DNA from 3 places in the Serratia liquefaciens ATCC 27592 genome. Region 3 is predicted to be linked to each of the others. Evidence: predicted binding sites of a transcription regulator. Region 3 holds the regulator's gene; each other region holds the start of a gene.
The links. Region 3 encodes sigma-54, which starts transcription at its own class of promoters, with help from an activator protein. Its sites were predicted from a motif close to GTTGGCACANNTTTCGCTNT; they were not measured.

Region 1 (4,201 bases), 520 kb from region 3:
GGTGGAGTACAGCAGACCGGTACCGGAAGTCATGGTCATGAACTCGTTACGGAAGCCAATCAAGCCGCGGCTTGGGATCACGTAGTCGAGACGCACACGGCCTTTACCGTCTGGATCCATGTTTTTCAGGTCAGCTTTACGCTCACCCATGGCTTGCATGACTGAACCCTGGTGCTGTTCTTCGATGTCCAAGGTCACGTTTTCGAACGGCTCTTGTTTACGACCATCGATTTCACGGAAGATTACTTTCGGACGGGATACCGCCAGTTCGAAACCTTCACGACGCATGTTTTCGATCAGAACCGACAGGTGAAGTTCACCACGGCCAGATACGCGGAATGCATCAGCATCTTCAGTTTCTTCAACGCGCAGTGCCACGTTGTGCACCAGTTCCTTGTTCAGACGCTCAAGGATTTGACGCGAAGTCACAAACTTACCTTCTTTACCACAGAAAGGTGAGGTGTTGACGTTGAAGAACATGGTTACGGTCGGCTCATCTACAGACAGCGCCGGCAGTGCTTCCACTGCAGAGGTGTCACAGATGGTGTCGGAAATGTTCAGCTCGCCCAGACCGGTGATAGCGATGATGTCGCCCGCTTCAGCCAGGGTAGACTCGATACGCTCCAGACCCATGTGGCCCAGCACTTTGCCCACTTTACCGTTGCGAGTTTTGCCTTCGCTATCGATGATGGTGACCTGCTGGTTTGGCTTCACTTTACCGCGCTTGATACGGCCGATACCGATCACGCCCAGGTAGTTGTTGTAGTCCAACTGGGAGATTTGCATCTGGAATGGCGCTTCGAGCTCAACCTGCGGTGCAGACACGTGGTCTACGATCGCTTGATACAGCGGAGTCATGTCTTCCGCCATCTCATTGTGGTCAGTACCGGCGATCCCCATCAATGCAGAAGCATAGATGATTGGGAAGTCGAGCTGCTCGTCGGTTGCGTCGAGGTTAACGAACAGGTCGAAGACCTGATCAACAACCCAATCAGGACGTGCGCCCGGACGGTCAACCTTGTTGATTACCACGATCGGCTTCAGACCATTAGCGAAGGCTTTTTTGGTCACGAAGCGGGTTTGCGGCATTGGGCCATCCATTGCATCCACAACCAGCAGCACCGAGTCAACCATTGACATCACACGCTCAACCTCACCGCCGAAGTCGGCGTGTCCTGGGGTATCCACGATGTTGATGCGGTAGTCTTTCCAATTAATGGCGGTGTTTTTTGCGAGGATGGTAATCCCACGCTCTTTCTCCAAATCGTTGGAGTCCATTACGCGTTCGGTGGCTTCTACACGCTCTCCGAAAGTACCGGATTGTTGCAGCAGCTTATCAACCAGGGTGGTCTTACCATGGTCAACGTGGGCAATAATGGCGATGTTACGCAAATTTTCGATCACAGCTTTGCCTCAGGCATTAGAAATAGCGCGCTATTGTACACGTATTAAGCGAGGGACTAAACAAGATCACAACAGTCTCTTATAAACAACTGTGTACAGGTCAGTATGTGATCCCTTTCACGGTGCAAAAAGCAGCATCCGGTGCACTTTTGCACCATTACAGTGCCCCACCCCGCACCGATTGCACCATTTAAGTGCAAAACGTCACTGATGGTGCATACTGATTCTGTGCAAAACCCACGCAGAAAGGCGATTAAAGCGCTTTAGCAAAGTTGGCACAGTTTTCGCTTTAGTCTTTTCAAGGCAAAAAAAGCCAGTTTCACAGATTCGTTCCACGACGACGACAATGATAAATCCGGGAGAGTTAAGTATGTCCGCTGAACACGTTTTGACGATGCTGAATGAGCATGAAGTGAAATTCGTAGACCTGCGTTTCACTGACACCAAGGGTAAAGAACAACACGTCACCATCCCTGCTCATCAGGTAAATGCCGACTTCTTCGAAGAAGGTAAAATGTTTGACGGTTCCTCGATCGGCGGTTGGAAGGGCATCAACGAATCTGACATGGTGCTGATGCCAGACGCCAGCACTGCGGTACTGGATCCGTTCTTCGAAGAATCTACCCTGATCATTCGCTGCGACATCCTCGAGCCAGGCACCATGCAGGGCTACGATCGTGACCCACGCTCCATCTCCAAGCGTGCAGAAGATTTCCTGCGCTCTTCCGGCATCGCGGACACCGTTCTGTTCGGGCCAGAGCCAGAATTCTTCCTGTTTGACGACATTCGTTTCGGCAGCAGCATCCGCGGTTCCCACGTGGCCATCGACGATATCGAAGGCGCATGGAACTCCGGCACCCAATACGATGGCGGCAACAAAGGCCACCGTCCGGCAGTCAAAGGCGGTTACTTCCCGGTTCCTCCGGTCGATTCTTCACAGGACATCCGTTCTACCATGTGTCTGACCATGGAAGAAATGGGCCTGGTCGTTGAAGCGCACCACCACGAAGTGGCAACCGCAGGTCAGAACGAAGTGGCAACCCGCTTCAACACCATGACCAAGAAAGCCGACGAAATCCAAATCTACAAATACGTGGTTCACAACGTGGCTCACGCATTTGGCAAAACCGCGACCTTCATGCCGAAACCAATGTTCGGTGATAACGGTTCCGGCATGCACTGCCACATGTCGCTGTCCAAGAACGGGACTAACCTGTTCGCCGGCGACAAATACGGCGGCCTGTCTGAGACTGCCCTGTTCTACATCGGCGGTATCATCAAGCACGCTAAAGCGATCAACGCCCTGGCCAACCCGACCACCAACTCTTACAAGCGTCTGGTCCCAGGCTACGAAGCTCCGGTCATGCTGGCTTATTCTGCCCGTAACCGTTCCGCTTCCATCCGTATCCCAGTGGTTGCCAGCCCGAAAGCGCGCCGTATCGAAGCCCGTTTCCCGGATCCAGCGGCTAACCCGTACCTGTGCTTCGCGGCCCTGCTGATGGCAGGCCTGGACGGTGTGATTAACAAAATCCACCCTGGCGACGCCATGGACAAAAACCTGTATGACCTGCCACCGGAAGAAGAAGCTGAAATTCCAAAAGTTGCAGGCTCCCTGGATGAAGCGCTGGCAGCACTGAGCGAAGACCGCGAGTTCCTGACCCGTGGCGGCGTATTCACCGACGACGCTATCGATGCTTACATCGATCTGCGCAAAGAAGAGATGGACCGCGTTCGCATGACGCCACACCCGGTTGAATTCGAACTGTACTACAGCGTTTAAGTTTTACCGCGCCGTCTGCGGGCGGCGCCCAGATTTAGTTGTCTTTTTTTGTTGCCGTGGAAACTTTCAGCCCATCTTCGGATGGGTTTTTTTCTCCACCGTATTTTCTGCAAAACTATTCCATACCGCGTGCATAACGGATGGAGTAGGATAAATGCACTAAAAAGGTGCAGTCGTCTGCTATGCCCAAGAGATTTCACGGTGCAGCTAGGCGGCAACCGAGCGAACCGACAGGAGCTTGGTCTGCCAAGTGACTGGTGTGAGTAAGAGCAGCCAACAACGCTGCGTCTTGAAAGATAAAGGGCATATATGGCAACTGGCAAGCTGCCCGACGCAGGGCAGATCCTCAATTCTCTCATCAACAGCATCCTGCTGTTGGATGACTCACTGGCGGTTCATTACGCCAATCCGGCAGCACAACAACTGCTGGCACAAAGTTCTCGTAAACTTTTCGGTACACCGTTACCCGATTTGCTCGGTTATTTCTCACTGAACGTCGATCTGATGCGTGAGAGCCTGCATGCCGGTCAGGGCTTTACCGATAACGAAGTGACCCTGGTGGTTGACGGGCGTGCGCATATCCTCTCCCTGACCGCACAGGCGCTGCCTGATGGCTATATCCTGATCGAACTGGCGCCAATGGATAACCAACGCCGTTTGAGCCAGGAACAACTTCAGCACGCCCAGCAGGTGGCAGCCCGCGATCTGGTCCGTGGCCTGGCGCATGAAATTAAAAACCCGCTTGGCGGACTGCGCGGCGCGGCACAGCTACTGGCCAAAGCGCTGCCCGATCCGTCGCTGACCGAATACACCAAGGTGATCATTGAGCAGGCCGATCGCCTGCGCAACCTGGTCGATCGCCTGCTCGGCCCGCAGCGGCCGGGCCAGCACATAACCCAAAGCATTCATCAGGTGGCAGAGCGAGTGTGCCAACTGGTGTCGCTGGAGAAGCCGGATAACGTGACGCTGGTGCGGGACTACGACCCGAGCCTGCCTGAAATGGCGCACGACCCGGAT
Region 2 (4,201 bases), 2.1 Mb from region 3:
CTTCAGGATCCCCAGCAGGCCGACCTTCATCAGTGCGCCGGAAAACAACGTGGCGGCCGAGGCCGGCGCGCTGCTGTGGGACTGAGGCACCCAGGCATGCAGCGGCATCACCCCGGCAAAAATGCCAAACCCGGCCAACGCCAGCAGGAAGACGCCGTTACGCAGTGCATCCGGTAATGGCGTCGCGCGGATCACGCTGAATTGCAGGCTATGGCTGTGGGTATAAATCAGTGCGAAAGCGATAACCAACAGCAGGGTGCCCAGGCGCATCAGCAAAAACTGGCTGTGCCCGGCCCGCAGACCTTTCGCGTTCGGGGCGTGGACAATCAAGAAATAGCCGCACAGCGCCGCCAGTTCTAACAGCAACAGCAAGGCCAGTGCATTATCGGCGATCGCGGCGGCGCTGAGCGCTGCCAGCATCAGATTGATCAGCCCGCCCAACCGGCCACCTGCACTGGCGTTCAGCTTCGCGACGCTTCCGATGTGATACAGCGCGGCGCAGATCCCACACAAAGCCATCACCAGCAATAACAACGCATTAATGCCGCTGATTTCCACCGCATAACTCAACCAGGGCAAACGGGCGCTGTGCAGCGGTGCGAACAGCAGTTGTCCCGCGGCCAACAAGGTGGCGATGGCACACAGCAAGGTGCCAACACCCAGCAAGGCATTGACACGCGGCCAGGGGGCCAGCAGCCAGCTCAGCAACGCGAACAGGAGATACCCGACGAATGCCAGAGTCAGCAACGACAATGGGTCGGGCGCAATGGGGTAAAACATCAATTCGGCTCCTTGCGGGATTCTGGGGCGGTAGCGAACGGCAGCTCGGCGCTGAGCGCCTGCATGGCGTTGCGCCTTTTCTGTTCGCTGGCGTTACGCACGTCGTGGTCGCTGACCAAGCGAATGGCCTGGGTAGGACAGGTACGGATACAGGCCGGGCCTAAGGGGGTGAAAGCGCAAAGGTCGCACTTGACCGCCACGGCGCGGACACCGGGCACACAATCCAGGAAGGCGCCGATCGGCCGCGGCGCTTTGGCGGCAGGCAGGGCCAGCGGTGTGTTGCAGTCTGAGGGGATCGCTAACGGGGTACTGCCGCCGAAGCCTATGGCGCCGAACGGGCAAGCAATACCGCAGAGTTTGCAACTGACGCACAGGCTCTCGTTCAGGACGATGGCATCATCCTGATGGCGAATGGCGTTTACCGGACAGACCTGCGCGCAGGGCGCATCCTCACATTGATGGCACATCACCGGTGCCGAATCGCGGGCGTTACGAATCACCTGCAAGCGGGGTAATGCCTGCAAACCCCGTTGCCGATGTTCCGCAGAACAACTGGCCATGCAGGTATTGCAGCCAATACACAATTTGGGGTCCGCAATAATAAAGCGGTTCATGCACACTCCTTGCTTCGTCATTTATGACGAAATCGTCAGTAAAAAATGACGTTTCGACAGTTTTCTGTCAGTGAGTAACGCCGACAGTCAGACGGACAGGGTTATTTTTTTCAGTGCGTCATGAATGGCGTGCCCGTCATGCAGCGAATCAAACAGGCATTGGTAAATAACGGCGATCTTATCCAGATAATGTTCAAATACCGCCGGCATATCGCGATTGTTTATTACACCGTCAATATTACCGTCTTCATCCAGCGAGGCATGGGCGAAGGGGGCGAAATTCTCGGCTTCATGCGGCGATGCCAAATTAATGCGATAGCAGATATCACGGCTGTAAAACCCCTCACTTAATTGAATGCTCACCGTGAAGTGGTTGAACAGTACAAAACGCAGATCGTCGTCCTGACCGTAAGTAAACTGATGATTAATCTTCTTTTTAGTGGTGGTAACCGCTTTGATTAAGGTGCTGTGGTAGGTTTGCCACTGCGCCATCAGGCGGTTGCTTTTGTTGGCGATATAATCGGCCTGGCTGGTTACTTCACTGATAGTACTCATTGTCGTCACTCAAAATTGATGGTCATTGTCGAATCGCTTCGGGTGAACGGCTTAAAGCATAAAGCGTGCCAGTCTCTGGTGATTTTCATTATTTCCTTTTAATTCAATCATCAGGGTTGGAATTAATCTTTAAATTGGATTGGGGGCTGCCAGCTAATTACTGTCGACGTCATGACACTCGACAAATATGCCGAATGGGTTTTGGCACCATATTTGCAACGCAGGGTGACGAAACGTTTTATCACCCTGAGTGGAGGCCGGATGCACGAAATAACCTTGTGCCAACATGCGATGGAAATAATGCAGCAACAGGCTCGTCAACATCGTGCGAAACGTATTACCGCGGTGTGGTTCGAAATTGGCGCATTTTCCTGCGTGGAGGCGGAATCGCTGCGGTTCTGTTTTGACATGGTATGTCGCGACACCCTGGCCGAAGGCTGTGAGCTGCATCTGACTGAACAACGCGCCTTGTCCTGGTGTTATGACTGCCAGGATGACGTCGAGCTGTTGATCCCGCAGGTTTTGGTCTGCCCGCACTGCGCCGGAAGAAACCTGCGGGTGCAGGCCGATGATGGGTTGCAAATAAAACGTCTGGAAATTGAATAACTGAAAGGAGAAAGAACATGTGCAGCACTTGCGGTTGTGCCCATGGGGAAATGACGATTGAAGGGCAAGCAAAGGTACCGTTTCGCCCGCAGCGGCCTCTGCAGGGGGACCTGCATTATGGACTGGGATTGGCGGGCACCCATGCGCCGGGCATCAGCCAGCGGCGAATGCTGGAAATAGAAACCCGGGTGTTGGATAAAAACGATCGTCTGGCCGAACGTAATCGCCAGTATTTTGCCGAGCAACACATCCTGGCGTTGAATCTGGTTTCCAGCCCCGGTTCTGGCAAAACCACCTTGCTGACCGAAACCCTGCTGCGGCTGCGCGGGATGCGTGAGTGCGCGGTGGTGGAAGGAGACCAGCAAACCACCAACGATGCCGAACGTATCCGCGCCACCGGCGTGCCGGCGATCCAGGTCAATACCGGCAAAGGCTGTCATCTGGATGCGCAAATGGTTCACGAAGCCGCCCAGCGTCTGGAGCTCAAAACCAGCAGCCTGCTGTTTATCGAAAATGTCGGCAACCTGGTTTGCCCAGCCAGCTTCGATCTGGGGGAGCGGCACAAGGTGGCGGTGCTGTCGGTCACCGAAGGGGAAGACAAGCCCCTCAAGTACCCGCATATGTTCGCCGCCGCACGTCTGATGCTGCTGAACAAGGTCGATCTGCTGCCGTACTTGAAGTTTGATCTGGCCGCCTGTATCGCCAATGCCCGTCAGGTTAATCCCGACATCGAGATAATTACCCTTTCTGCGACTCAGGGGGAAGGGATGGATCAGTGGTTGGCCTGGCTGGAGCGACAGCTATGTGCATAGGGATCCCCGGGCAGATCGTGGCGTTGGATCAACACCAGCCTCAGCACGCCTGGGCCGACGTCTGCGGCGTGCAGCGCGAAGTGAATATCGCATTGGTTTGCCGGGAGGGTGAACCCAAAGAAGCGATGCTGGGGTGTTGGGTATTGATTCACGTGGGCTTTGCGATGAGCCGCCTCGATCAACAAGAGGCCGAGGATATGCTGGCAGCACTGCAGGCGATGGGGGAAGTGGAACAGGACGTGGCGCTGTTTTTGGCGGGGGAGGATAACCATGGATTACGTAGATGAATTTCGCGATCCGCAGCGGGTAAAGAAACTGCTGCAACATATCTGGCACCGCGCCGCACAGTTGCCGTTTACCGCCGAACGACCGCTGCAAATCATGGAGGTGTGTGGTGGCCATACCCATGCGATATTCCGCTTTGGCCTGGACAAGCTGCTGCCGGCGCAAATCGAATTCATTCATGGCCCCGGCTGCCCGGTTTGCGTTTTACCTATGGGGCGCATCGACGCCTGCTGCGAAATCGCCGAGCACCCCGAAGTGATTTTTTGCACCTTCGGCGATGCGCTGCGGGTGCCAGGACAGCAGGGGTCTTTACTGCAGGCGCGCGAGCGCGGGGCCGACGTGCGCGTGGTCTACTCACCGCTGGATGCCCTGATGCTGGCGCGGCTAAATCCGCAACGGCAGGTGGTGTTCTTCGCGCTGGGTTTTGAAACCACCATGCCGGTCACGGCGATCACCCTGCAACAGGCGCGGCAGGAAGGCCTGGACAACTTCAGCGTATTTTGTCAGCACATCAGCCTGATCCCCACCTTGCGCAGCCTGCTGCAACAG
Region 3 (4,201 bases):
GCATGCCCAGTTTATTTTTGATTTCAACCGTTTGCTTGACCGTCATTGTTTGCGTTTTTCCAGCGTGCGGTGGCGTGACTGCACGTTCTTGCCGCGAGAGCGGAAGTAATCGGCCAACTGTTCCGCTACGTAGACTGAACGGTGTTTACCGCCGGTACAGCCAATGGCCACCGTCAGATAGCTGCGGTTGTTGGTTTCCAGCATTGGCAACCACTGTTCCAGATAGCTGCGGGTCTGGTAGATAAAGTTGTGCACCTCAGTGTGGCGATCGAGGAATGAGGCGACGGGTTTATCCAGGCCGGTCATCGGGCGAAGTTTAGGATCCCAGTGTGGGTTCGGCAGGAAACGTACGTCGAACACGTAATCGGCGTCGATCGGGATACCGTGCTTAAAGCCGAAGGATTCAAACACCATGGTCAGCTCGCGCTCGCGTTTGCCCAGTAAACGGGTACGCAGCATTTCGGCCAGTTCATGCACCGACATTTCCGAGGTGTCGATGATCAGATCGGCTCGTGAACGCAGTGGTTCCAGCAGATCGCTTTCTTCATCGATGGCGCTTTCCAGCGACAGATTCTTGCTGGACAGCGGGTGTAAGCGACGAGTATCACTGTAACGACGAATCAGTGTGTTACGGTCGGCATCAAGGAACAGCAACTGCGGCGAAAAGCTGTCCGGCAGTTGGGTCATCGCATATTCAAACACTTCCGGCGATTCCGGCATGTTACGCACGTCGATGCTTACCGCCGCGGAGCTGTTGCGTTCCGCCAGCGTATTGGCAAGCTGCGGCAGCAGTACCACGGGCAGGTTATCAACGCAGTAAAAACCCATGTCTTCCAGCGCCCGCAAGGCGACGGATTTCCCTGAACCGGAACGGCCGCTGACAATCATCAGCACCATGTGGCAACTCCCCCTGGCATCTCAGTGGCGTTTATCGCCACCGTTAGAAACTTTATTATTCCGGCCTGAACCGGAATCCATCATGGCTAAACAGTATCGTTATCCGGGCTGGAAGTCACGCCAGCCGGGCGTTACTCGGTGATGATTTGGTAAAGCTCTTCGTCACTTTGCGCCGCGCGCAGGCGGCGGCATACTGTTTTGTCGGCCAGACGCTTGGCGACCAGAGACAGGGTATGCAGATGGGTTTTACATTGGTCGGCCGGCACCAGCAGGGCGAACAGCAGATCGACCGGCTGGTTATCAATGGCGTCGAAGGCGATAGGTTGGTCGAGACGAATAAACACGCCAACGGCCCGCAGTGTGTCCTCTTCCAGTTTGCCATGGGGGATGGCGATACCGTTGCCGATACCGGTGCTGCCCATGCGCTCGCGGGTGAGAACCGCGTCAAACACCACCTGTGGTGACAGATTGAGCTGTTTGGCGGCCAGTTCGCTGATAATTTCCAAAGCCCGTTTCTTGCTGGTGCAATGTACGGAGCTTCTGGTGCACTCGATATTTAATACCGAGCTTAACTGCATTGTTTCGTTGTTCATCTCATCTTCACTTAAAACCACACCAGCAAGCAGGCTTGTGAGGTGATTTTTCGCCTTGTTTAACCCTGATGGCTTATCGGCGCGTACCCAAACAGGTAACGCGCCGATGGCCGAGGCTACGTTTGAGCCGTACCCGCTGACGGAAACGGCCCAGAATGTCAGTGTTGTTTCAGTTTGTCTTTATGTTTGTTCAATTGACGCGCCAGTTTGTCGATCAGGGTATCAATTGCCGCATACATGTTCTCGTCTTCCGAGGTGGCGTGCAACTCGCCTCCATTCACGTGCACCGTCGCTTCCGCAATCTGCTGCACTTTTTCCACACTAAGCACGACATACACCTGATTTATGCGGTCAAAATACTGTTCGAGTTTGGCGAACTTGGTGTTCACGAACTCACGCAAAGGTTCGGTGATTTCGATGTGGTGTCCGGTAATGTTGAGCTGCATAGTGTCTTCCTTCTCAATAGAGGTCAAACCAACTGTTTACGCTGGTTGGACGGCGGGATGGACAAAGACTCTCGGTACTTGGCGACGGTACGCCGCGCCACGATGATCCCCTGATCGGAGAGCAGGGTAGCCAGCTTGCTGTCGCTGAGCGGTTTGGCGGGGTTTTCCGCCGCAATCAATTTCTTCACCACCGCCCGGATCGCCGTAGAGGAAGCTTCGCCCCCGCTGTCGGTATTCACGTGGCTTGAGAAGAAATATTTCAATTCGAAAATGCCGCGCGGACTGTGCAAAAACTTCTGCGTGGTCACGCGTGAGATTGTCGATTCATGCATCTCCACGGCCTGAGCGATATCCGCCAGCACCATGGGCTTCATAAATTCCGCGCCTTGCTCAAAGAACGCCTGCTGCTGCTCGACGATGCAGCGCGAAACTTTCAGCAGGGTGTCGTTGCGGCTTTCCAGGCTCTTGATCAGCCATTTCGCTTCCTGCAAATTGCTGCGGATGTACTGACCGTCGCTGTCGTTACGCGCGCTATTGCCCAGCGCAGCATACTGCTGATTGATCTTCAGCCTTGGGATGCTGTCGCTGTTGAGCTCGACCGTCCACACATCCTGCACTTTGCGGACCAGCACGTCCGGGATCACGTACTCAGATTCGCCGGTGTTGATCGACTGGCCTGGACGCGGATCGAGTGACTGGATCAGCAACATCGCTTCTTTCAGTGTATCTTCTTTTGAGCGCGTTGTTCGCATCAGGCTGCGAAAGTCGTGGTTAGCCAGCAAGTCCAGATGTTCGCTGATGATCAGGCGCGCTTCCGCCAGGTAAGGCGTGTCTTGGGCGTATTGGGAGAGCTGAACCAGCAGACAATCGCGTAGGTCGCGCGCCGCGACGCCAACCGGATCAAACCGCTGTACGCGTTTCAATACCGCCTCGACTTCGTCCATTGTCACATTCTCGTCACCCATGCTCTCCAGAATGTCTTCCAGCGGCACGGTGAGATAGCCGGTGTCATCGACGGCGTCGACGATCGAGGTGGCAATGGCAGCATCGGTATCGGAAAACGGCGTCAGATCCACCTGCCACATCAGGTAATCCTGCAGGGTTTGGGTGGTTTCACCCTGATACACCGGCAGTTCGTCGTCACTGTAATCGGTGCGAGTTCCTGACGGAGTTCCGGCGGTATAGATCTCGTCCCAGGTGGCGTCCAGCGGCAGCTCTTCGGGCATGTCCTTTTGTTCCAGCGCCTCCCGGGTATCCAAACCTTCGGTTTCGGTCGTCTCTTTCGCGTCGATTTCTTCGTGCAGATCGGTCTGTTCAAGCAGTGGATTGCTCTCTAACGCCAGCTGTATCTCCTGCTGGAGCTCAAGCGTGGACAACTGCAGCAGGCGTATGGCCTGCTGGAGCTGGGGGGTCATGGCCAGTTGTTGGCTAAACCTGAGTTGCAAACCTTGCTTCATATTCTTCAGTCTACTTCCGTTAACAGTCGCCCATCAGGACGCGCCGGTACTCAGAGGCGGAATTCTTCGCCCAGATAAACGCGTTTTACCTGCTCATCGGCCAGAATAGCATCCGGCGTACCGTGAGCAATCAGTTTGCCCTGGCTGACGATATAGGCGCGTTCACACACGTCCAGCGTTTCGCGCACGTTGTGGTCGGTGATCAGCACGCCCAGGCCGCTGTCACGCAAGTGCTCGATAATTTTTTTAATGTCGATAACGGAAATCGGGTCAACCCCAGCGAAGGGTTCATCCAGCAGGATGAATTTCGGGTTAGCCGCCAGCGCACGGGCGATCTCCACGCGGCGACGTTCGCCACCGGACAGCGCCTGGCCCAGATTGTCGCGCAGATGGGAGATATGGAACTCTTCCATCAGCTCCACCGCACGGTCCGCCCGCTGTTCGCTGCTGAGATCGTCACGGATCTCCAGCACCGCCATCAGGTTGTCGTAAACGCTCAGGCGGCGGAAGATCGAGGCTTCCTGCGGCAGATAGCCGATGCCACGACGCGCACGGGCGTGCAGCGGCAGCAGGCTGATGTCTTCTTCGTCAATCACGATACGTCCGGCGTCACGCTGAACGATACCGACCACCATGTAGAACGTGGTGGTCTTGCCGGCGCCGTTTGGCCCCAGCAGGCCGACGATCTCGCCGGATTTCACTTTCAGGCTGACGTCTTCAACGACTTTGCGGCCCTTGTAGGCTTTCGCCAGGTTTTCTGCGATGAGTGTAGCCATAAGTGATTAGTTACTCTTGTTTTGCCCGTTTT

Region 1: the regulator sigma-54 is predicted to act here: its motif matches at 1,676-1,695, upstream of glnA (glutamate--ammonia ligase).
Region 2: the regulator sigma-54 is predicted to act here: its motif matches at 2,003-2,022, upstream of hycA (formate hydrogenlyase regulator HycA).

What each region holds. Positions count from the first base shown of each region.
Region 1 is NC_021741.1:5,148,914-5,153,114, forward strand. It holds gene typA (ribosome-dependent GTPase TypA) at 1-1,404, opposite strand, end outside; gene glnA (glutamate--ammonia ligase) at 1,775-3,184, shown strand; gene glnL (nitrogen regulation protein NR(II)) at 3,494-4,201, shown strand, end outside.
Region 2 is NC_021741.1:2,543,518-2,547,718, forward strand. It holds gene M495_RS11910 (proton-conducting transporter transmembrane domain-containing protein) at 1-780, opposite strand, end outside; gene M495_RS11915 (4Fe-4S dicluster domain-containing protein) at 780-1,394, opposite strand; gene hycA (formate hydrogenlyase regulator HycA) at 1,482-1,949, opposite strand; gene hypA (hydrogenase maturation nickel metallochaperone HypA) at 2,211-2,555, shown strand; gene hypB (hydrogenase nickel incorporation protein HypB) at 2,573-3,367, shown strand; gene hypC (HypC/HybG/HupF family hydrogenase formation chaperone) at 3,358-3,654, shown strand; gene hypD (hydrogenase formation protein HypD) at 3,638-4,201, shown strand, end outside.
Region 3 is NC_021741.1:4,630,181-4,634,381, reverse strand. It holds gene npr (PTS phosphocarrier protein NPr) at 1-46, opposite strand, end outside; gene rapZ (RNase adapter RapZ) at 43-897, opposite strand; gene ptsN (PTS IIA-like nitrogen regulatory protein PtsN) at 1,029-1,490, opposite strand; gene hpf (ribosome hibernation promoting factor) at 1,649-1,936, opposite strand; gene rpoN (RNA polymerase factor sigma-54) at 1,960-3,393, opposite strand; gene lptB (LPS export ABC transporter ATP-binding protein) at 3,444-4,169, opposite strand; gene lptA (lipopolysaccharide ABC transporter substrate-binding protein LptA) at 4,176-4,201, opposite strand, start outside.